DNA from 3 places in the Streptomyces sp. NPDC059455 genome. Region 2 is predicted to be linked to each of the others. Evidence: riboswitches for the same ligand, from Rfam matches in the RefSeq annotation. Region 2 holds a riboswitch; each other region holds the start of a gene.

Region 1 (6,701 bases), on a different contig from region 2:
GCCCCGGCGCCAAGGAGCGGGCGATACGGGAGCGGTTGGGCCTCTCCCCGACCCGCTACTACCAGTTGCTGAACGCACTGCTGGACGACCCCAGGGCCCTGGAGCACGACCCGGTGACCGTCAACCGGCTGCGCCGGATCAGGGACGAGCGCCGCGAACGGCGCTGACGCGCATCGTCGGCGGGACGGCCGAGCCGTCGACCCGTGGGACGGTCGTGTGGCGTTCACCGATGCGGCGGTCGTGCGGTCGTGCGGTCGTGCGGCCGTGCGGCCGTGCGGTCGTGCACGGCGGGACACCCGCGGCGCGTTCACCGGGCGGGCGCCCGGGGCGTTCACCGGGCGGGCGCCCGCGGCGCGTTCACCCGGGGGACGCTCGGGCGAAGCCCGCCGTGCCGCCGGGCCCGGTAGGGTCACCGCCATGGGCAGCGCTATGGGAAGTCACCCCGTCCCCGTACCCACCACCTCCGCCGGCCGTGAGGGCCTCGCAGCCCTCCTCGAACGGCCCGGACGCGCCGTCGTCGGACTCGACTTCGACGGCACCCTCGCCGAGATCGTCCCCGACCCCGACCAGGCCCGCGCTCACCCCGGCGCCGTCCCCGCGCTCTCCCGGCTGGCCCCGGGGATCCGCTCCGTCGCGGTGATCACCGGACGCCCGGCCGAGATCGCCGTACGGTACGGCGGGTTCGCCGGGGCCGAGGGGCTGGACGGGCTCGTCGTCCTCGGCCTCTACGGCGCGGAACGCTGGGACGCGGGCAGCGGCGAGGTCCAGGCGCCCGAACCGCACCCCGGCGTCGCCGCCGTCCAGGCCGAACTCCCCGCCGTCCTCGAGGAGCACGGCGCCTCGCGCGGCACCTGGATCGAGGACAAGGGCCGCGCCGTCGCCGTCCACACCCGCCGCGCCGAGGACCCCCAGGCCACGTTCGAGCGGCTGCGCGCGCCGCTGCACGCCCTCGCCGAGCGTCATGGGCTGATCGTCGAGCCCGGCCGCTTCGTGCTGGAGCTGCGCCCGCCGGGCATGGACAAGGGCGTCGCGCTCACCGACTACGTACGGCGGACGGGCGCGGAAGCCGTGCTCTACGCGGGCGACGACCTGGGTGACCTGGCCGCGTTCGCGGCGGTGGAGCGGCTGCGGGAGGAGGGCGTGCCGGGGGTACTGGTGTGCAGCGGCAGCACGGAGGTGACCGAGCTCGCCAAGCGGGCCGACCTGGTGGTCGACGGCCCGGCGGGCGTGGTGGACCTGCTGTCGGCCCTGGCCGCGGCGGTCAGCGGCGAAGCCGCGTAGGGCGCGGCGGGACGGCGGCTGCTACCCGGACGGCGCCGGTCCGCAGCGCTGTACCCGGACGGCGCCGGTCCGCAGCGCTGTACCCGGACGGCGCCGGTCCGCAGCGCTGTACCCGGACAGCGCCGGTCCGCAGCGCTGTACCCGGACAGCGCCGGTCTACAGCGCCCGCAGCTGCGCCAGGAACCATGCCTGTGGCGGTAGCGCGGTCGCCGCGGCGGCGAGCCGCTTCGTGCGGTCCGCGCGCTCGCCGTCGCTCATGCGCAGGGCCTCGTGCAGCGCGCGGGCCGTGCCCTCCACGTCGTACGGGTTCACCACCAGCGCGTCCTCGCCCAGCTCGGCGTACGCGCCCGCCTCCCGCGACAGCACCAGCACGCAGCCCCGCTCGGAGACCACCGGGACCTCCTTGGCCACCAGGTTCATCCCGTCCCGGATGGGGTTGACCAGGGCCACGTCCGCCAGCCGGTAGGCCGCGAGGGACCGGGCGAAGTCGTCCTTCACATGCAGGGCGACCGGGGTCCAGCCCTCCGTGCCGTACTCCTCGTTGATCTCGCCCGCGATCCGCCGCACCCGCTCGGTGTAGTCGCGGTAGACCGCGAGGTCCTGGCGCGAGGGGTAGGCGAAGGCGACGTGCACCACGCGCTCGCGCCACTCGGGGCGGGTCTCCAGCAGCCGCCGGTAGGCCAGCAGCCCGCGCACGATGTTCTTGGACAGCTCGGTGCGGTCCACCCGGACGATCGACTTCCGGCCCGGCCCGATCTGCGCCCGCAGAGTGCTCAGCCGTTCGTCCACATCGGCCCGGCGCGACCGCTCCCGCAGGAAGTCCGCGTCGGCGCCCAGGCCGTGGACGCCCAGCCGGGTCTCCCGGCCCTCGAAGCGCACGGCCGTCGCCATGCCGTCACCGTGGCCGTCCTCGTTGCCGTCACCGTCCCGGACGATCTCCGCGCCCAGCACCGCCGCGCAGCAGTCGGCGAAGGTATTGGCCCAGCGCTCGGTGAGGAACGCGGCGCGGTCGCCGCCGAGGATGCCGCGCAGCACACCCGCCGCGACGTCGTCCGGCAGCAGCCGGTAGTAGTCCGGCGGGGCCCAGGGGGTGTGGGAGAAGTGACCGATCCGCAGATCGGGGCGGCGCTCGCGGAGCATCGCGGGCACCAGCGCCAGGTGATAGTCCTGCACCAGGACGACGGCCTCGTCCACCGCCTCCTGGGCGAGCGCGTCCGCGAAGGCCGCGTTATAGCTCTCGTAGGCCGCCCACTGCTCGGCGAACTCCGCGTCGAAGACCGGCTCGACCGGGGTCTGGTAGAGCAGATGGTGGACGAACCACAGCACCGAATTGGCGACGCCGTTGTACGCGGCGGCGAAGACGTCCGGCGCGATGTCGAGCATCCGCACCTGCTGGCCGGCGGTGTCACCGGGGTTCAGATGGCTGTCCCCGGCCCGCCGGGCCGCCTCGCGGTCGCCCTCCCCGAGCGCCGCGCACACCCACACCGCGTTCGCGTCCGGGCCGATCGCGCTGAGCCCGGAGACCAGCCCGCCACCGCCGCGCCGGGCGGTGAGCGAGCCGTCCTCGTCCAGGGTGTACGAGACCGGGCCGCGGTTGGACGCGACCAGGATCGGGGCGGTGCGCGGAACTGCCATGTCGCGAGCCTAGCCAGGCGCGGCCCCGCGCAAACGTACGTACGGTTTCTTGCCCCGTAGGTGCTATTCCGGTTCCGGCCACGTAAGCGCCAAGACACCAATCCCTCCGTGGAGCGCCGAGCCGTGGGCGCGGCGCCAAGGCGCTGTCCCTCCGCGAGCGCCGAGCCGAGGGCGCCAAGACGCAATCCCTCCGCGAGCGCCGAGCCGCTGAGCCGCTGACCCGCCGAGCCGCCGGCCCGGCGTCACGCCGCGCGCCGCGCCGTGTACTCCGGGATCTCGATCATCGGCGGCCGCTCCTCGGTGTCCACGGCCGTGGTGCGCGGCTCGAAGCCGTTCTCGCCCCGGTCGAACTGGGTCAGCCGCGGCCGCACCAGGTGGCCCCGGGCCAGCCGCAGCTGTGCGGTGCGGTAGATCGCGGCCGCCATCCGGCCGAGCGCCTGCCCGTCCTGGTGGCGGTGTTTGCGCACCCCGATGTCCACCTGGCCGAGCGCGTCGAGCCCCACTGTGTGCAGCGCGTCCACCAGCAGTCCCAGCTCGACGCCGTAGCCGACCGGGAAGGGCAGCCGCTCCAGCAGCGAGCGGCGCGCCGCATACTCCCCGCCCAGCGGCTGGACGAATCCGGCCAGCTGGGGCCAGTGCAGATTCAGCAGCGGGCGGGCGACCAGCTCGGTGACCCGGCCGCCCTGGCCCGCCACCTCGCCGAGCGGGCGGTCGTACATGCCCTTGACCAGCTCCAGCGTGGGGTCGGTCAGCAGCGGACCGACGATTCCCGAGACAAAGCGCGGTTCGAATTCCCGCAGGTCGGCGTCGATGAAGCAGACGATGTCGCCGCTCGTGGCGAGCAGAGACCGCCACAGCACCTCGCCCTTGCCGGGCAGCGCGGGCAGCCGGGGCAGCAGCGAGTCGCGGGGGACCACGGTGGCGCCCGCCGCCGCGGCGACCTCGGCGGTGCGGTCCGTGGAACCGGAGTCCAGCACCACCAGCTCGTCCACCAGCGGCACCGCCTCGCCCATCAGCTCACGCCGGATCGTGTCGGCGATCTCGCCGACCGTGGCCTCCTCGTTCAGGGCGGGCAGGACCACGCTCACCGTCGTCGCCGCGGCCCGCTTCGCGGCCAGCAGGCGATCCAGCGGACGGTCGTCGGCAGACCAGGAGCGGCGCTTCAGCCACCGCTCCACCTCATCCAGCACCTGTGTGTCTCCCCTGTTGTGATCGGGCCTGTTGTGATCGCTGTGATCCATCTCGCGCATCGGACGGCTAGCTCAACCATCCGGGCCTTCGGTTACAGTCTTGAACAACGCACGTGGCCGTCGTATGTCGGGGTCGACCTCGATGTTTACCGACGTACCGATGACGCTCGTGTCAACAAACGCCCGGGTCCGCCCGGTGCCATACCGCTCATCCAGAGGGGCAGAGGGAACGGCCCGTTGAAGCCCCGGCAACCCTCCAGCTGATCTCGCATTCCGCAGCGAGGCTCCCAGCTCGGGAAGGTGCCAATTCCGTCTCGTGGCGAAATGCGTCGCGAGGAAGATGAGGAGAAAGGGCCTCGCCATCCATGGCTGTGCAGTCAGTAGAAAGCTCAACCACTCCCTCCGCCTCCGGTGCCTTCGGCCCCGCCATCGCATTGTCCTGCCGGGAGTGCGGTGAGCGGTTCGAGCTGGGTCCGATCTTCGCGTGTGAGGCCTGTTTCGGGCCCCTCGAGGTCGCGTACGAGCTTCCGGCCGGCGACCCGGAGGGGCTCCGTCGGCGGATCGAGGCCGGTCCGAACAGCATCTGGCGCTACGCCCCGCTGTTGCCCGTCCCGGCGGACGTGGCGGATCTGCCGAGCCTGAACCCCGGCTTCACCCAGCTGGTCAAGGCCGACAACCTCGCCCGTGAGCTCGGCGTCACCGGTGAGCTGCACATCAAGGACGACTCCGGGAACCCGACCCACTCCTTCAAGGACCGGGTCGTCGCCATCGCCGTCCAGGCCGCCCGCACCTTCGGCTTCACCACCCTCTCCTGCTCCTCCACCGGTAACCTCGCCGGCGCGGTGGGCGCCGCGGCCGCCCGCGCGGGCTTCCGCTCCTGCGTCTTCATCCCGCACGACCTGGAGGCGGGCAAGGTCGTCATGGCCGCCGTCTACGGCGGTGAGCTGGTCGGCATCGAGGGCACCTACGACGACGTCAACCGCTTCTGCAGCGAGCTGATCGGCGACCCGGCGGGCGAGGGCTGGGGCTTCGTCAACGTCAATCTGCGGCCGTACTACGGCGAGGGCTCCAAGACCCTGGCGTACGAGATCTGCGAGCAGCTCGGCTGGCGGCTGCCGGACCAGATCGTCGTCCCGATCGCCTCGGGCTCCCAGCTCACCAAGATCGACAAGGGGCTGAAGGAGCTGATCGCGATCGGTCTGGTCGAGGACAGGCCCTACAAGATCTTCGGCGCCCAGGCCGAGGGCTGCTCCCCGGTCTCCGCCGCCTTCAAGGCCGGCCACGACGTCGTCCGGCCGCAGAAGCCGCGGACCATCGCCAAGTCGCTGGCGATCGGCAACCCCGCGGACGGCCCGTACGTCCTGGACATCGCCCGCCGTACGGGCGGCGCGGTGGAGGACGTGAACGACGAGCAGATCGTCGACGCCATCAAGCTGCTGGCCCGCACCGAGGGGATCTTCGCGGAGACAGCGGGCGGCGTGACCGTCGGCGTGACCAAGAAGCTGATCGAGGACGGTCTGCTCGACCCGTCCCTGACGACCGTCGTGCTCAACACCGGCGACGGCCTCAAGACCCTCGACGCGGTTGCCCCCACCACGGGTCCCTCTGCCATCATCCGCCCCACCCTTGACTCGTTCCGAGAGGCTGGCCTCGCATGAGCGTCAACGTCCGAATCCCGACCATCCTCCGCACCTACACCGGCGGCCAGGCCGAGGTCCCGGCCGAGGGCGCGACCCTCGCCGAGGTCCTGGCGGACCTGGAGAAGAACCACGCGGGCATCTCGGCCCGCGTCCTGGACGACACCGGCAAGCTCCGCCGCTTCGTCAACGTCTACGTCAACGACGACGACGTTCGCTTCGCCGACGGCCTGGCCACGGCGACCCCGGACGGCGCCGGGATCTCGATCATCCCGGCGGTCGCGGGCGGCTGCTGACCCCGCGTCCCCCTTCTCACCTTTGACATCGCCCCGTCCGGGGATAACCGGACGGGGCGATTCCGTGTGTGGAATCGCGATACAGTTGCCCGGATTCCCCGACGGTTCCGGGGTCGGAGCCACATATGAGAACTCGTCAAGTTGTGCGTAAAGTGTGAGCGCGAATTGTCGGGTTGGTTCCCTATGTCCCGCCCGGCTTACCCGAACTTCACATAATTTCTCACTTTTAACCGTTCGGCCGTGCCCAGAATTCTCGTCCGATTGACCTGTTGCAGAGGGCGTTGGGACGGATACATTCAGCGGCGGTCGACGCGTTCCGGCGCACACCCCCCACATCCGGGGGGTGAGGTCTGACCCGGGTCCGCGGAGTGCGGTCCTGCGCAAGGGCCAGCAATAGGGGAGTTAGGAATGGCTCAGGGCACCGTCAAGTGGTTCAACGCGGAGAAGGGGTACGGCTTCATCGCGGTCGACGGTGGTGCGGACGTGTTCGTCCACTACAGCGCGATCCAGATGGACGGGTACCGCACCCTCGAGGAAGGCCAGCGGGTCGAGTTCGAGATCTCGCAGGGTCAGAAGGGCCCGCAGGCCGACATGGTCCGCGTGGCCGTAGGCTGACGCGCCGACGCGACGCAGCTGAAACGAAGAAGTCCGAAGGGTCCGTG
Region 2 (6,701 bases):
ACGGCTCGGTGTTCTACCTGACCACCGGCTTCCACGGCATGCATGTGACGGGCGGCCTGATCGCCTTCCTGCTTGTCCTGGGCAGGACGTACGCGGCCAAGAGGTTCACCCACCAGCAGGCGACGGCGGCCATCGTCGTGTCCTATTACTGGCACTTCGTCGATGTCGTCTGGATCGGCCTCTTCGCCACGATCTACATGATCAAGTAAGCCGGTCACCGCACCGGAATCACGTCCTTAACAGCATCGACGCAGAAGATCCTGACACCGGGGTAATCCGTGAAAAAGCTCTCCGCACGACGGCGCCATCCGCTGGCTGCGCTCGTCGTCCTACTCTTCGCGCTGGCGGTCACTGGGGGGCTGTACGCCGCGTTTTCGCCGAGCGAGGCGAAGGCCGACGACAGCTCCGCCCAGTCCCTCGCCATCGAGGAGGGCAAGAAGCTCTACGCCGTCGGCTGCGCCAGCTGCCATGGCACGGGCGGTCAGGGGACCTCTGACGGCCCGAGCCTGGTCGGCGTCGGCTCCGCCGCCGTGGACTTCCAGGTCGGCACCGGCCGTATGCCGGCGCAGCAGCCGGGCGCCCAGATGCCGAAGAAGAAGAAGGTCTACTCGGACGCCGAGACCGAGCAGCTCGCGGCCTACATCGCGTCGCTCGGTGCGGGTCCGGTGACGCCCACCAAGGGCGAGTACAGCCCGGACGGCGCGGACGTCGCGAAGGGCGGGGAGCTCTTCCGTACGAACTGCGCGCAGTGCCACAACTTCGCCGGTAAGGGCGGTGCCCTCACCAACGGCAAGTACGCGCCGGCTCTCGACGGGGTCAGCCCCAAGCATCTCTACGAGGCCATGCAGACCGGCCCGCAGAACATGCCCTCCTTCCCCGACACCGTGATGCCGGAGAAGAACAAGCAGGACATCATCGCCTACCTCGACACGGTCAACAGCGACAAGAGCAAGACCCCCGGGGGTCTTGAGCTCGGTGGGCTCGGCCCGGTGAGCGAGGGTCTGTTCGGCTGGGTCTTCGGCATGGGCGCGATGATCGTCCTCACCATCTGGGTCGCCGCCCGGACCGCAAAGGCCAAGAAGTCATGAGTAGCCACGAGATTTCAGAAGCAGAAGACAAGCTGCCGGAAGCGCGGGGGGCCGAGAGTGCCGTAAGGCCGGCCGAGGACCCGTTCGCCGACCCGGGGCTGCCCCCGCACGAGCACCGTATGCAGGACATCGACGAGCGGGCCGCGAGGCGCTCCGAGCGCACCGTCGCCCTGCTCTTCACGGTCTCGATGCTGGCCACGATCGCCTTCATCGCCGCGTATGTGGCACTCCCGGTCGACAGGTACATCTACGTCTTCCCGATCGGGCACATCAGCGCGCTGAACTTCGCGCTGGGGCTGACGCTCGGCATCGCGCTGTTCACCATCGGCGCGGGCGCGGTCCACTGGGCCCGCACCCTGATGTCCGATGTGGAGGTCGCCGACGAGCGCCACCCCATCGAGGCCAGCCCCGAGGTCAAGTCGAAGGTCCTCGAGGACTTCGCCACCGGCGCCAAGGAGTCCGGCTTCGGCCGGCGCAAGCTGGCCCGCAACACCCTCTTCGGCGCGCTCGCGCTGGTGCCGCTCTCCGGCATCGTGCTGCTGCGGGACCTCGGTCCGCTGCCGGGCACCAAGCTCCGGCACACCAAGTGGGCCAAGGGCAAGCGGCTGATGAACTACAACACCATGCAGCCGCTGCGCCCCGAGGACATCGCCGTCGGCTCGCTCACCTTCGCCATGCCCGAGGGCATGAGCGAGGAGCAGCACGACTTCCAGACGGAGATCGCCAAGGCCGCCCTGATGCTGGTCCGGCTGCAGCCGGAGAACATCAAGGACAAGCGCGAACTGGACTGGTCGCACGAGGGCATCGTCGCGTTCTCCAAGATCTGCACCCACGTCGGCTGCCCGATCAACCTCTATGAGCAGCAGACCCACCACGTCCTGTGCCCCTGCCACCAGTCGACCTTCGACCTCTCCGACGGTGGCCGAGTGATCTTCGGTCCGGCCGGTCACGCACTGCCGCAGCTGCGGATCAAGGCCAACGACCAGGGGTACCTCGAAGCCATGGGCGACTTCTCGGAGCCCGTCGGTCCTGCTTACTGGGAGCGCGGATGAGTACTTCAAGCGACAGCGCCGCGCAGCGCCGGGGCAAAGCGCCCGCGGGTGAGCGCGTCGCGGACTGGGCCGATGGCCGGCTGGGCATCTACAGCCTGGCCAAGGCCAATATGCGCAAGATCTTCCCGGACCACTGGTCCTTCATGCTGGGCGAGGTCTGCCTCTACAGCTTCATCGTCATCATCCTCACGGGTGTGTACCTGACGCTGTTCTTCCACCCCAGCATGTCGGAGGTCGTCTACGAGGGCCCGTACGTCCCGATGCAGGGCGTGCGGATGTCCGAGGCGTTCCAGTCGACCCTCGACATCAGCTTCGAGGTGCGGGGCGGTCTGCTGATCCGGCAGATCCACCACTGGGCCGCGCTGGTCTTCCTCGCCGGCATGTTCACGCACATGATGCGCGTGTTCTTCACCGGTGCGTTCCGCAAGCCGCGTGAGATCAACTGGCTGTTCGGCTTCCTGCTGTTCTTCCTCGGCATGCTGACCGGCTTCACCGGCTACTCGCTCCCCGACGACCTGCTCTCCGGCACCGGTCTGCGGTTCATCGAGGGTGTGTTCCTGTCGATCCCGGTGGTCGGCACCTACATCTCGATGTTCGTCTTCGGCGGCGAGTTCCCCGGCACCGACCTCATCGCGAGGCTCTACCCGGTCCATGTCCTGCTGCTGCCGGGCATCATGCTCGGCCTGCTGGTGGCGCACCTGATCCTGGTCTTCTACCACAAGCACACGCAGTACCCCGGGGCCGGAAAGACCGAGAAGAACGTCGTCGGCATGCCTCTGCTGCCGGTCTACATGGCCAAGGCGGGCGGCTTCTTCTTCCTGGTCTTCGGTGTGATCGCGGTCCTCTCCGCGGTCGCGACCATCAACCCGATCTGGACCATCGGCCCCTACCGGCCCGACCAGGTGTCCACCGGCGCCCAGCCCGACTGGTACATGGGCTTCGCCGAGGGTCTGGTCCGTGTGATGCCCGGCTGGGAGATCAACGCCTGGGGCCACACGCTCGTCCTGGGCGTGTTCATCCCGATCGTGCTCTTCCCGCTGGTCCTGTTCGCGATCGGGCTCTACCCGTTCATCGAGTCCTGGATCACCGGCGACAAGCGTGAGCACCACATCCTGGACCGCCCGCGCAACGCCCCGACCCGTACGGCCTTCGGTGTCGCCTGGCTGACCGCGTACTTCGTGATGCTGATCGGTGGCGGTAACGACCTGTGGGCCACCCACTTCCACCTGTCGATCAACTCGATCACGTGGTTCGTGCGGATCGGCTTCTTCGTCGGCCCGGTCCTGGCGTTCATCGCCACCAAGCGGATCTGCCTCGGCCTCCAGCGGCGCGACAAGGACAAGGTGCTGCACGGCCGGGAGACCGGCATCATCAAGCGGCTGCCGCACGGTGAGTTCATCGAGGTCCACGAGCCGCTCTCGCAGGAGCAGCTGCACACGCTCACCCAGCACGACCAGCCCGAGCCCTACGAGATCGGCCCGGAGGTCGACGAGAACGGGGTCAAGCGGAAGATAAAGCGTTCCCAGAAGCTCCGTTCGAAGCTCTCCAAGGGCTATTACGGCGGGGACAACGTCATTCCGAAGCCGACCCGGGAGGAGCACCACGAGATCACCAGTGGCCACGGCCACCACTGATCTCCCGGTACCCCTTCAGCGACCGGTTTCTTCATACAGCGACGCCACAGACCAGGGCCCCGGCCGTGCGGCCGATAGGCTTGCGACGGGCCGCTGAAGTGCGCGGACCCCTTCCCTGCCCACCCCCACGGATCCAGGAGCGGACCATGGACGTTGTGACCCCCGCCGGAGGCGACAGCACCGCGACGGCCCGAACCTGGCCGGACGTACTGAGCTCGCTGATCGCCGGCCGGGACCTCGATGCCGACGACACCGCATGGGCCATGGACCGGATCATGCGGGGCGAGGCCACCGACGCCCAGATCGCCGGTTTCGCGATCGCGCTGCGCGCCAAGGGCGAGACGGTCTCCGAGGTGGCCGGTCTGGTACGGGCCATGTACGAGCACGCCCGGGTGATCGAGGTGCCCGGGGAGACCGTGGACATCGTGGGCACCGGCGGCGACCGCGCCAGGACCGTCAACATCTCCACCATGTCCGCGCTGGTCGTCGCCGGTACCGGCGCACGGGTGGTCAAGCACGGCAACCGCGCCGCGTCCTCCGCCAGCGGCGCCTCCGATGTGCTGGAGAAACTCGGCGTCAATCTGGACATCACCCCCGAGCGGGTGGTCGAGGTCGCGGAGGAGGCGGGGATCACCTTCTGCTTCGCGGTGAAGTTCCACCCGTCGCTGCGGCATGTCGCCTCGGCCCGCCGCGAGCTGGGCGTCGCCACCCCGTTCAACCTGCTCGGCCCGCTGACCAACCCGGCGAGGGTCACCTGCCAGGCGACCGGGGTCGCCGACGCCCGTATGGCGCCCATCATCGCCGGGGTGCTGGCCGAGCGCGGCTCCTCCGCGCTGGTCGTCCGGGGCGACGACGGGCTGGACGAGCTCACCGTGACCACGACCTCCCAGGTGTGGGAGGTCCGGGACGGCGTCGTGCGCCAGGAGACGTTCGACCCCCGGGACGTGGGCGTCGAGCGGGCCCCCGTGGAGGCCCTGCGGGGCGCGGACGCCTCGTACAACGCCGATGTGGCCCGCCGGCTGCTGGCGGGCGAGCGGGGCCCGGTCCGGGACGCGGTGCTGCTGAACTCGGCGGCGGCGCTGGTGGCGCTCGAGCGGGAGCCGGGCGACAAGCCCCTGACGGACCGGATCGGGGAGGGTGCGGCGCGGGCCGCCGAGTCGATCGACTCGGGCGCGGCGCGCGACGTCCTGGAACGGTGGGTCCGGGCCACCCACGCCTAGGGGGCCGGCGGGTCCTGGCTCCGCCGGGTGGTCCGCCGGACACCCCCTTACGCGGGACCCTTACGGCGCTCATGCCCTGTCCGGGATGCGGACAGGGCATGAGCGCCGGCGCCCGACATGGCATACTCCTGCCCAGGTCACGAGCGACAGCGACTACGGCCCCGGCCCGCTGTCCGGCAACCCTCCGTCCGTGGCGGGGTGCCCCGGGTGATGACCAGGCCGCCAGGCAGCGAGGCCGGCGGCAAGCGCGGACCCCTCGCACTAGGGGTCCTGGTGGTCGAGGGAGTTCTTCCGTGATGCAGCGAATGCGTTAGGGCCGAGCGGCCCCGTCTCTCCTCATGTGCTCCGCGCGGTGCGGCCGTGCGTCGAGCGATTTTCCGCGCCCTTACGGCCGGCTCGCCGCCGCCGTTTCGGTGCGCGTCACGCATTCCTTCGCCCCCTTAGGGAGACTTCGCCATGTCCGCGCGCCCTGCTGCCACCGCCACCGCTTCCACCACCGCTGTCGCCGCCTGTGAACCGCTGCCCGTGCTGGGCGGCGATGTCCTGGTTCCCCTCGTCACTGGTGGCGAGGTGACCTACGCGGCGCTCGACTACGCCGCCAGCGCCCCCGCGCTGCGGCGGGTCTGGGACGACATCGCCGCGTACGCGCCCTACTACGGCAGCGTGCACCGCGGGGCGGGCTACCTCTCGCAGCTGTCCACCGACCTCTTCGAGAACAGCCGTAAGGACGTCGCCGCATTCCTGGGCTGCCGCGAGGACGACCAAGTCGTCTTCACCCGCTCCACCACCGATTCGCTCAACCTCCTGGCCGCCGTGGCACCCCGGGGCACCGAGGTCTTCGTCTTCGAGACCGAGCACCACGCCTCGCTGCTGCCGTGGGAGCAGCGGGAGGACGTCACCGTCCGCTACCTCAGCGCCCCGCGCTCCCCGCGGCAGGCGGTGGAGACGCTGGAGAAGGCGCTCGCGGGGCGCGCCGAGGGCCCGGCGCTGGTGTGCGTGACCGGCGCGTCCAATGTCACCGGCGAGCTGTGGCCGGTGCGGGAGCTGGCCGAGGCCGCGCACGACCACGGCGCCCGTATCGTCCTGGACGCCGCGCAGCTGGCCCCGCACCACCCCGTGGACATCGCGGAGGCGGACGTCGACTGGGTGGCTTTCTCCGGGCACAAGCTGTACGCGCCCTTCGGGGCCGGGGTGCTGGCCGGGCGGGCGGACTGGCTGCGGGAGGCCCGGCCGTACCTGGCGGGCGGCGGCGCCAGCCGTAAGGTGACGCGCAGGGACGACGGCGGCGTCGACGTCGAGTGGCACACCACCGCCGCCCGGCACGAGGCGGGCTCGCCGAACGTCATCGGCGTCTACGCGATCGCGTCGGCGTGCAAGGCGCTGACCGAGGCCGGTTTCGCGGGCCTGGTCGCCCGTGAGCGGCAGCTGATCGAGAAGGTGCGGGCGGGGCTGGCCGAGGTGCCCGAGGTGCGGGTGCTCTCGCTGTTCGGCGATGACGCGCCCCGGGTCGGCGTGCTGTCGTTCGTGGTGGAGGGCTGGAACAGCTCCCACTTCGCGGCGGCGCTCTCCGCGGAGTACGGCATCGGCGTACGCGACGGGCTGTTCTGCGCCCATCCGCTGGTCCGCACCCTGCTGGACAGCGAGCCCGACGAGCCGGGCGAGTGCGGCGCGCCCGAGGCCGCGCCGGGGGAGCGGTCGCTGAACGCG
Region 3 (6,701 bases), on a different contig from region 2:
GGGTGCCGCTCACCGAGGTCGGCAGGCTGCTGGTGAACGGTGAGGAGGCCGCCGTCTCGCATGTGCCGGGCGCGGGGGAGACCGTGGAGGTTCAGCCGGTCGTCCGCCCGCAGCGGGTGCCGGGCGCGCCGCTGTGCTTCCTGCTCGATGTGCACCTGGGCACCCTCGCGCGGCGGCTGCGGCTGCTGGGCGTGGACGCGGCGTACGAGAGCGAGGACATCGGCGACCCCGAGCTGGCCGCGCGCTCCGCCGCCCAGCGCCGGGTGCTGCTCTCCCGCGACCGGGGGCTGCTGCGCCGCCGCGAGCTGTGGGCCGGGGCGTATGTCTACAGCGACCGACCCGATGAGCAACTGCGTGACATCCTCGGCCGGTTCACCCCGAGCCTGGCGCCCTGGACCCGCTGCACCGCCTGCAACGGGCCGCTGGAGGACGCCGACAAGGAGACGGTCCGGGAGGAGCTGCGGCACGGCACCCGGCGTACGTACGACGCCTTCGCGCGCTGCACGGTCTGTGCGCGGGTCTACTGGCGCGGTGCCCACCACGCCCGTCTGGAGGCCATCGTGGCCGGGGCGATGGGCGAGTTCGGCGACGCGCGGGCCACGCTGTCCTGAGCGCCGGGCCGTTCGTCGCGCCGCCGAGCGGCGCTAACGGCCGCAGCGGGGGCACTGGAAGCCATGTCCGCCCGCGGTGAGTCCCTTGCCGCCGGTGCCGTAGGGGATCAGGACCATCTGGAGCCGTCCGCAGGCGCAGCGGCTCCAGACCACGACGCCCTCGCTGGTGTTGTGCCGGGAAACGATGGTGTGCGTGTCGGTGTTCATGGCAGCAGGATGACGCCGGACGACCGTTGAGGTCCATTGCACGTTTTCCGGGTCGTATGTGCAAAATGATTTCATGATTGACCTGCGTCGGCTTCATATGCTCCGGGTGGTGCGCCAGCAGGGCACGGTCACCGCGGCCGCCGAGGCCCTGCACCTCACCCCGTCCGCGGTCTCCCACCACATGCGCGAGCTCGCGCGCGAACTCAAGGTCCCGCTCCTGGAGCCGCACGGCCGCGGCGTCCGGCTGACCCCGGCCGGGCACCTGCTCATCGAGCACGCCGACGTGCTGCTGGCCCGGTGGGAGGAGGCGCGGGCGGAGCTGGAGTCCTACGGGGCGGGCATGACCGGACCGCTGCGCATCGCGGGCTTCACCACCGCGATCAGCGGCCTGATCGCCCCCGCGGCCGGGCGGCTGCGACACAGCCACCCCGACCTGCTGGTGCGGGTGCGCGAGTGCGACACCGAGGAGAGCATGGACCTGCTGGTGGCGGGCGAGGTGGATCTCGCGGTCGTGGAACCCATCGAGGGCGGGCCGCCGCCGGATGACGCGCGGTTCGAGCAGAGCCCTCTGCTGGAGGAGCCGCACATCATGCTGGTGCCCGCCGACCACCGGCTGGCGGGGGCGGCGTCGGTGCGGCTGGAGGACGCGGCGGCCGAGGACTGGATCGTCGCCGACCCGGGCACCTGCGACCACGCCCAGCGGGTGCGGATGCTGTGCGCGGCGGCCGGGTTCTCGCCGCGGATCGTGCACGCCGCCACCCACTGGTCGGCGGTCTGGTCGCTGGTCGGGAACGGGCTGGGCGTCTCGCTGATCCCGCGGCTGGCCGAGGGCCCGGCGGGCCAGGCGGCGGCACGGGTGCCGGTGGCGGGCGAGAACATTCCGACACGGCGGATCCTCACCTGCGTGCGCCGGGGCAGCCGGCGGAACCCGCTGATCGACCTCGGGATGGAGGCGCTGGAAGAGGCGGTGCGCCACCACCAGAGCCTGGACGACTGGCCCCGATCCGCCGCCTGACGACACACCATGACGCCCTCTCAGGACACCTCGTCCTGGAGGGCCTCCGGAAGCGTGGTGTGGAAGGCCGGGTGGGCGTGCAGCCGTCGCACATAGGCGCGCAGCTGCCCATGGCGGGAGACCCGGTCGGCCGCGTCGGTGTCCAGGCGGAGCCGGTGCTCGGTGTCCAGCTGGACCAGGGCCACCCACAGGTCCACATCGGCGGCGGTCAGCTCCTCGCCCAGGGCGTACGGCGCGGCCGTCAGCCCGCGGTCGAGCCGGTCGAGGGCGGTCAGCAGCCGCTCCAGCGCCGCGTCCCGGCACTCCGCCTCGGCTGCCGTCCCGGCCTGCCGGGCGGCGTGGGTGATGTCCGCGTCGAGGAGGTCCCGGAGGGCGTCGATGTCCGTGGCGAGGGCCGCCGGGCGCAGCCGGGGGCGTCCGGTCCCGCTGTCGTCGCTCAGATGGCCGGCGAGGTCGCGCAGGATGTCGGGCGTGTGATTGCTGACGACACGTCCGGTCCAGCGGTCGCACAGCGCGGGCGCGTCCACCGGTCCGCTGTAGCGGTGCCAGGTGGCCTCGTAGGCCCCGCGCAGTGCGGCGTACGCCTCGGGGGTGTCGTCCGGGAGCCCGACGAGGGTGGTGGCCACGGTGTCCCGCAGCCCGAGCAGATCGAGGGTGATGGAGACGCGCAGTGAGAGCGGACAGCTCGCGGAGAGGTAGAGCCGGTAGCGATGCGGCACCGGGTAGAAGCCACCGGCGAGGTCGACGCCGATGCGGCTGCGGAAGCGGTGCGGTGGCGCGGGCGGGGCGATCCGGGGGCGGGGCGAGCAGGGGTCGGGGTCGAGAAGAGCGGCAGGACCTGAACTGACCGGAAACGTCTCGGACATGGCTCTCCAAGGCAGTGACGGAAGCCCCGGCCACCGCCGGTCCGGGCGGCGCCGATGGCACGACGGAAGGGAAGCCCGCGTGGGGCACCCGCCGGGACGGTGCCGGGACACACCCGACCCCCGGCGCGCGGGACCGCGCTCGGTGACCGTGTCGACTCGCGCCGACTCAGAGAGCTGGACTGGAGGCGCTGCAGATGCGCAGCAGATCGATGTGCAGCCGCCTGGTCAGGAGGCGGAGCCGGCGGAGCGGGGACAACGGCCGGGGACGCCGACGGGCGCCGTCCCCGTGGCTGTCGGTCCTGGACATCTCCACCGATCCCATCATCGGGGGCTCGCGAGGCAGCGAGACCGCGCTTGTCCCGTCCACGCCGACGGAACCTGGTCGTCACCCGGGGGCACCCCGTCGCGGGAGAAGGGTTGCCTGTCAACGAGCCGGGGCCGATGACCCACCTGAGCGGGGGTTCCGCACGGTGGGCGCTGACAATCGTGACCGTCCCTGACAGTGTCGTCGCGCTCCGCGAGGGCGTCAACCCATGCCGGAGTGGCCAACACCGGCCGACGGTACGGCGGATGCACGGCGCCCTGGCGCGATCGGCTCGGAGATGGCGCGATCGGCTCGGAGATGGCGCGACCGGCTCAGCGGAACTGCCGGTCCGGGCCGCCGGTGTCCCGCTCGATGAGGACCATGGCCGCGTCGTCCGCCAGCCGTCCCTCGGCGTGCCGGACCAGGGCGTGGCGCAGCCCGTCCAGGTACTCGGACGGGGTGGCGCCGTCCAGCGCCTCCATGGTCCGGTGCAGCGGAAAGAACTCGTTGTCGTTGTTGCGGGCCTCGAGCACCCCGTCGGTGTGCAGCAACAGCCGGTCACCGGACCGGAACGGAAAGGTCTCGACGCCTATCGCGGAAGGGCCGAGGAACTCCTCGAGGCCGAGCGGCGGCAGCGGGCGCGCCGGGTCCAGGGAGCGCACCTCGCGCTCGCGCATCACCAGGGGCGGCGGATGGCCGCGGTTGATCAGCTGGACCAGCGAATCGTCCGTCACCTGGGCGAGGAGCACGGTGACGAACTGCTCCTCGAGCTCCTGCGGGTCCTGTAGCTGGGAGCGGTCCAGCAGCTCGTACTCGCGCGCCAGCGCGGCCGCACAGCGGTGCATCACCTCGGCGAGGTCCTGCTCGTAGTGCACCGCCTCCCGGAAGGCACCCACGACGGCCGCGGCGGACCGCACCGCGGCCAGCCCCTTTCCCCGCACATCGCCGACGATCAGCCGCACTCCGTAGCGGGTGCACATCGCCTCGTAGAGGTCCCCGCCGATCTGCGCACCGCGCTCGGCCGCCAGATAGACGCTGGCGGTGTTCACCACGCCCATCCGGGCGGGCAGCGGCCGCAGCACCACGTTCTGGGACACCTCGGCGATCCGGCGGATATGGGCCAGCTCGCGGTCCCGGCGCACCCGCACCGCGCTGGTCACCACGCTCGCCACCGCCACTACCAGCAGGGCCAGCAGATTCGTGTACAGCTGCGGGGTGCCCCAGGCGTCGTTGTGGATGGCGGTGATCGCGCTGACCACGCCCGCCAGCACCGCCACCCCGGCGGTGCCGACCGGCCCCATGGTCACCGCCGCCAGCGCCGGAGCCGGGGAGAGCAGGGGGCCGGTGTAGAGGGTGTGCGCGGGGGAGAGCTCGATGCCGAGTACCGCCGCGAGGACCAGGAACGGCAGACACCGAGTGATCGCGAACAACGTCTGGCTGCGACCGCTCACCCCTGGGGCGGCACGCTTGAATCGCATAATTCGGTACTTTATCCGATGAAGAACCTCGAATGGGGGTGTTTTCCACAACGCGACGGAGGCCCCGGGCGTAGCCTGACGCTATGCCCGAGCTTCCGGACGTCGAGGGGTTCCGGCGGACGCTGGCCTCCTGCGCGCAGGGCCACCGCGTCGAGCGGGCGGAGGTGGCCGATCCGGGGGTGCTGCACGGGGTGACCGCGCAGCGGCTGAAGCGCGACCTCAAGGGCCGCCGCTTCGCGGCACCGCGCCGCCACGGCAAGTGGCTGATCGCCCCCACCGACGGGCCCACGGTCGTGCTTCACTTCGGCATGACCGGGCGGCTGGTCTGCGGGGCGGACTCCGAACCGGCGGGCCGGTTCCAGCGCGTCGCCTTCGACCTCGACGACGGTCACCGCCTCGGCTACGAGGACCAGCGCAAACTCCAGGGCATCTGGCTCGCCGCCACCGACGACGACATCGACCGGATCATCGGCGATCAGGGCCCGGACGCGCTCTCGCTGGGCCGGGCCGATCTGGACCGGCTGCTGGAGGGGCGGCGCGGACGCGTCAAGGCCACCCTGACCGACCAGGCCGTGATCGCCGGACTCGGCAATCTGCTCGGCGACGAGATCCTGTGGCACTCCCGGATCCATCCGCGGCGGCCGGTGAACGCGCTGACCGACGGCGAACGCGATCGCCTCCACAGCGCGCTGCGCCAAGTGCTGCGCGCCTCGGTGCGGGCGGGGCGGGTGCCGGACGACCCGGACTGGCTCACCGGGCGGCGTGACGACCCGGATCCGCACTGCCCCCGCTGCGGCGATCCGCTGCGCCGCGGCCGGATCGCGGGGCGGACCAGCCTGTGGTGCCCCCACTGCCAGCGGGAGGACGCCTGACGGCCGACCGGGCCCCCGTACCTCGACAGCGCCCCAGTGCCTCGACCGCGCCACCCGCGTCCCGCCCGCCTCTCCCGACGTGGCCGGTGGTCAGGAGATGTAGGCCGTGTAGGACATCACATCGCCCGCCTTCACCCGGTACTCGGGATCGTCCCGGGTGAACGTCTCCTCGATGTCCAGCACCTTGCCGTCGTCCGGGTCGAGGACGATCAGGTAACGGCTCCCGGGGGTGCCGGTGAACCGGAATCCCTGTCCCTCCCGGCCGAGCCGGTCGGTGACTCTACCCGCCGGGCGAAGCCCCTCGAGTCCGGAGAGCAGGGCGACGATGTCCGCCCTCTGGCGCGGTCCCGGGGTCCACACCGTGCGGAAGGACCCGATGGCCGAGAGCAGCTCCGCCGGGTCGCGGTCCGCGCCCGGGGACCAGACGGCGAGATACTCGCGCAGCGCGGAGGCACCGGCTGGGGGGTCCTCGAAGTAGCTCTGGTTGGCGCCGTCGATACCGGGTGGATAGTGCTCCTCGCTCAGCACCTTGCCGTCGTGGACCGTACGCGGCGGGGGACCGTCCTCGATCACCGGGCGGCCCGGATGGCGCGGATCGGTGGCCACCTCCAGCGTGGAACCGCTGCCGTCCGCGTTCCAGCGGGTCAGCGACTCCCGGGGCAGCGTCACCGCGTCCTCGCCCGACTTCATGCTCAGCGCCCAGCTCTGGAAATGGCTGCCCCGTTCGCTCTTCCCCGGGGACGCCTCGGCCGCCACCCGCGCCCGCCGGACGATCTCGGCGAGGGATACGTCCGCCCGGGAGGCATGCGCCACCAGCGGCAGTGGCCTGGGCGCGGCCACGGCGGGGGAGGAGCCGGTGCCCGAGACGGTCAGCGCCAGGGCGACGACCGTCGCGGCCGCCGCGGCCCCCAGGCTCCAGACCGCGCGCCGCCGTACGGTGCGGCGCCGCCGGTCCCGGGACGGCAGCCGCCGCAGCAGCAGCTCGGCCCGCGCGTCCAGCGGCCGGTCCCGCCAGGGGCCGGTGTCGGCGGACACGGGGTTGGCCTCGCGGAGCAGATCCAGTTCGTCGGTCATGCGTGTCCATCCTTGTCGGCCCTGTCAGCCCTCTGGGCCCTGTCGCCCTTGCCGCTCGTGCACCCCAGCGAAATCCGGTCGTCCCGGCGCAGGGTCTCTATCTGCTCCCGCAGCCGCCGCCGCGCCCGGTGCAGCCGCATCGCGGCGGCGGACCGGCCGCACCCCAGCACGGTGCCGAGCTCCTCGACGGTCAGCTCCTCCCACGCCGTCAGCCGCAGCACCTCCTGGTCGGCCTCGGCGAGCCGGGAGAGCGCCTCCAGTACCCAGGAGCCCG

Evidence for each region. A riboswitch is a leader RNA that binds a small molecule or an ion and turns the genes downstream of it on or off. The one in region 2 is predicted to bind S-adenosylmethionine.
Region 1: another riboswitch for S-adenosylmethionine. It lies ahead of thrC (threonine synthase); the one in region 2 lies ahead of ACFXB5_RS46995 (aminotransferase class V-fold PLP-dependent enzyme).
Region 3: another riboswitch for S-adenosylmethionine. It lies ahead of ACFXB5_RS10345 (glutathione S-transferase C-terminal domain-containing protein); the one in region 2 lies ahead of ACFXB5_RS46995 (aminotransferase class V-fold PLP-dependent enzyme).

The regions. Positions count from the first base shown of each region.
Region 1 is NZ_JBHYVB010000014.1:32,971-39,671, forward strand. It holds gene ACFXB5_RS07130 (DUF3263 domain-containing protein) at 1-167, shown strand, start outside; gene otsB (trehalose-phosphatase) at 418-1,281, shown strand; gene ACFXB5_RS07140 (trehalose-6-phosphate synthase) at 1,438-2,916, opposite strand; gene ACFXB5_RS07145 (glucosyl-3-phosphoglycerate synthase) at 3,159-4,106, opposite strand; SAM riboswitch class I at 4,312-4,453, shown strand; gene thrC (threonine synthase) at 4,472-5,764, shown strand; gene ACFXB5_RS07155 (MoaD/ThiS family protein) at 5,761-6,039, shown strand; gene ACFXB5_RS07160 (cold-shock protein) at 6,448-6,654, shown strand.
Region 2 is NZ_JBHYVB010000247.1:705-7,405, reverse strand. It holds gene ACFXB5_RS47020 (heme-copper oxidase subunit III) at 1-209, shown strand, start outside; gene ACFXB5_RS47015 (c-type cytochrome) at 279-1,088, shown strand; gene ACFXB5_RS47010 (Rieske 2Fe-2S domain-containing protein) at 1,085-2,140, shown strand; gene ACFXB5_RS47005 (cytochrome bc complex cytochrome b subunit) at 2,137-3,774, shown strand; gene trpD (anthranilate phosphoribosyltransferase) at 3,921-4,994, shown strand; SAM riboswitch class IV at 5,130-5,248, shown strand; gene ACFXB5_RS46995 (aminotransferase class V-fold PLP-dependent enzyme) at 5,451-6,701, shown strand, end outside.
Region 3 is NZ_JBHYVB010000021.1:49,637-56,337, forward strand. It holds gene ACFXB5_RS10330 (Mut7-C RNAse domain-containing protein) at 1-611, shown strand, start outside; gene ACFXB5_RS10335 (hypothetical protein) at 645-818, opposite strand; gene ACFXB5_RS10340 (LysR family transcriptional regulator) at 892-1,833, shown strand; gene ACFXB5_RS10345 (glutathione S-transferase C-terminal domain-containing protein) at 1,854-2,699, opposite strand; SAM riboswitch class IV at 3,045-3,191, opposite strand; gene ACFXB5_RS10350 (PP2C family protein-serine/threonine phosphatase) at 3,336-4,481, opposite strand; gene ACFXB5_RS10355 (Fpg/Nei family DNA glycosylase) at 4,565-5,353, shown strand; gene ACFXB5_RS10360 (CU044_5270 family protein) at 5,444-6,427, opposite strand; gene ACFXB5_RS10365 (RNA polymerase sigma factor) at 6,424-6,701, opposite strand, start outside.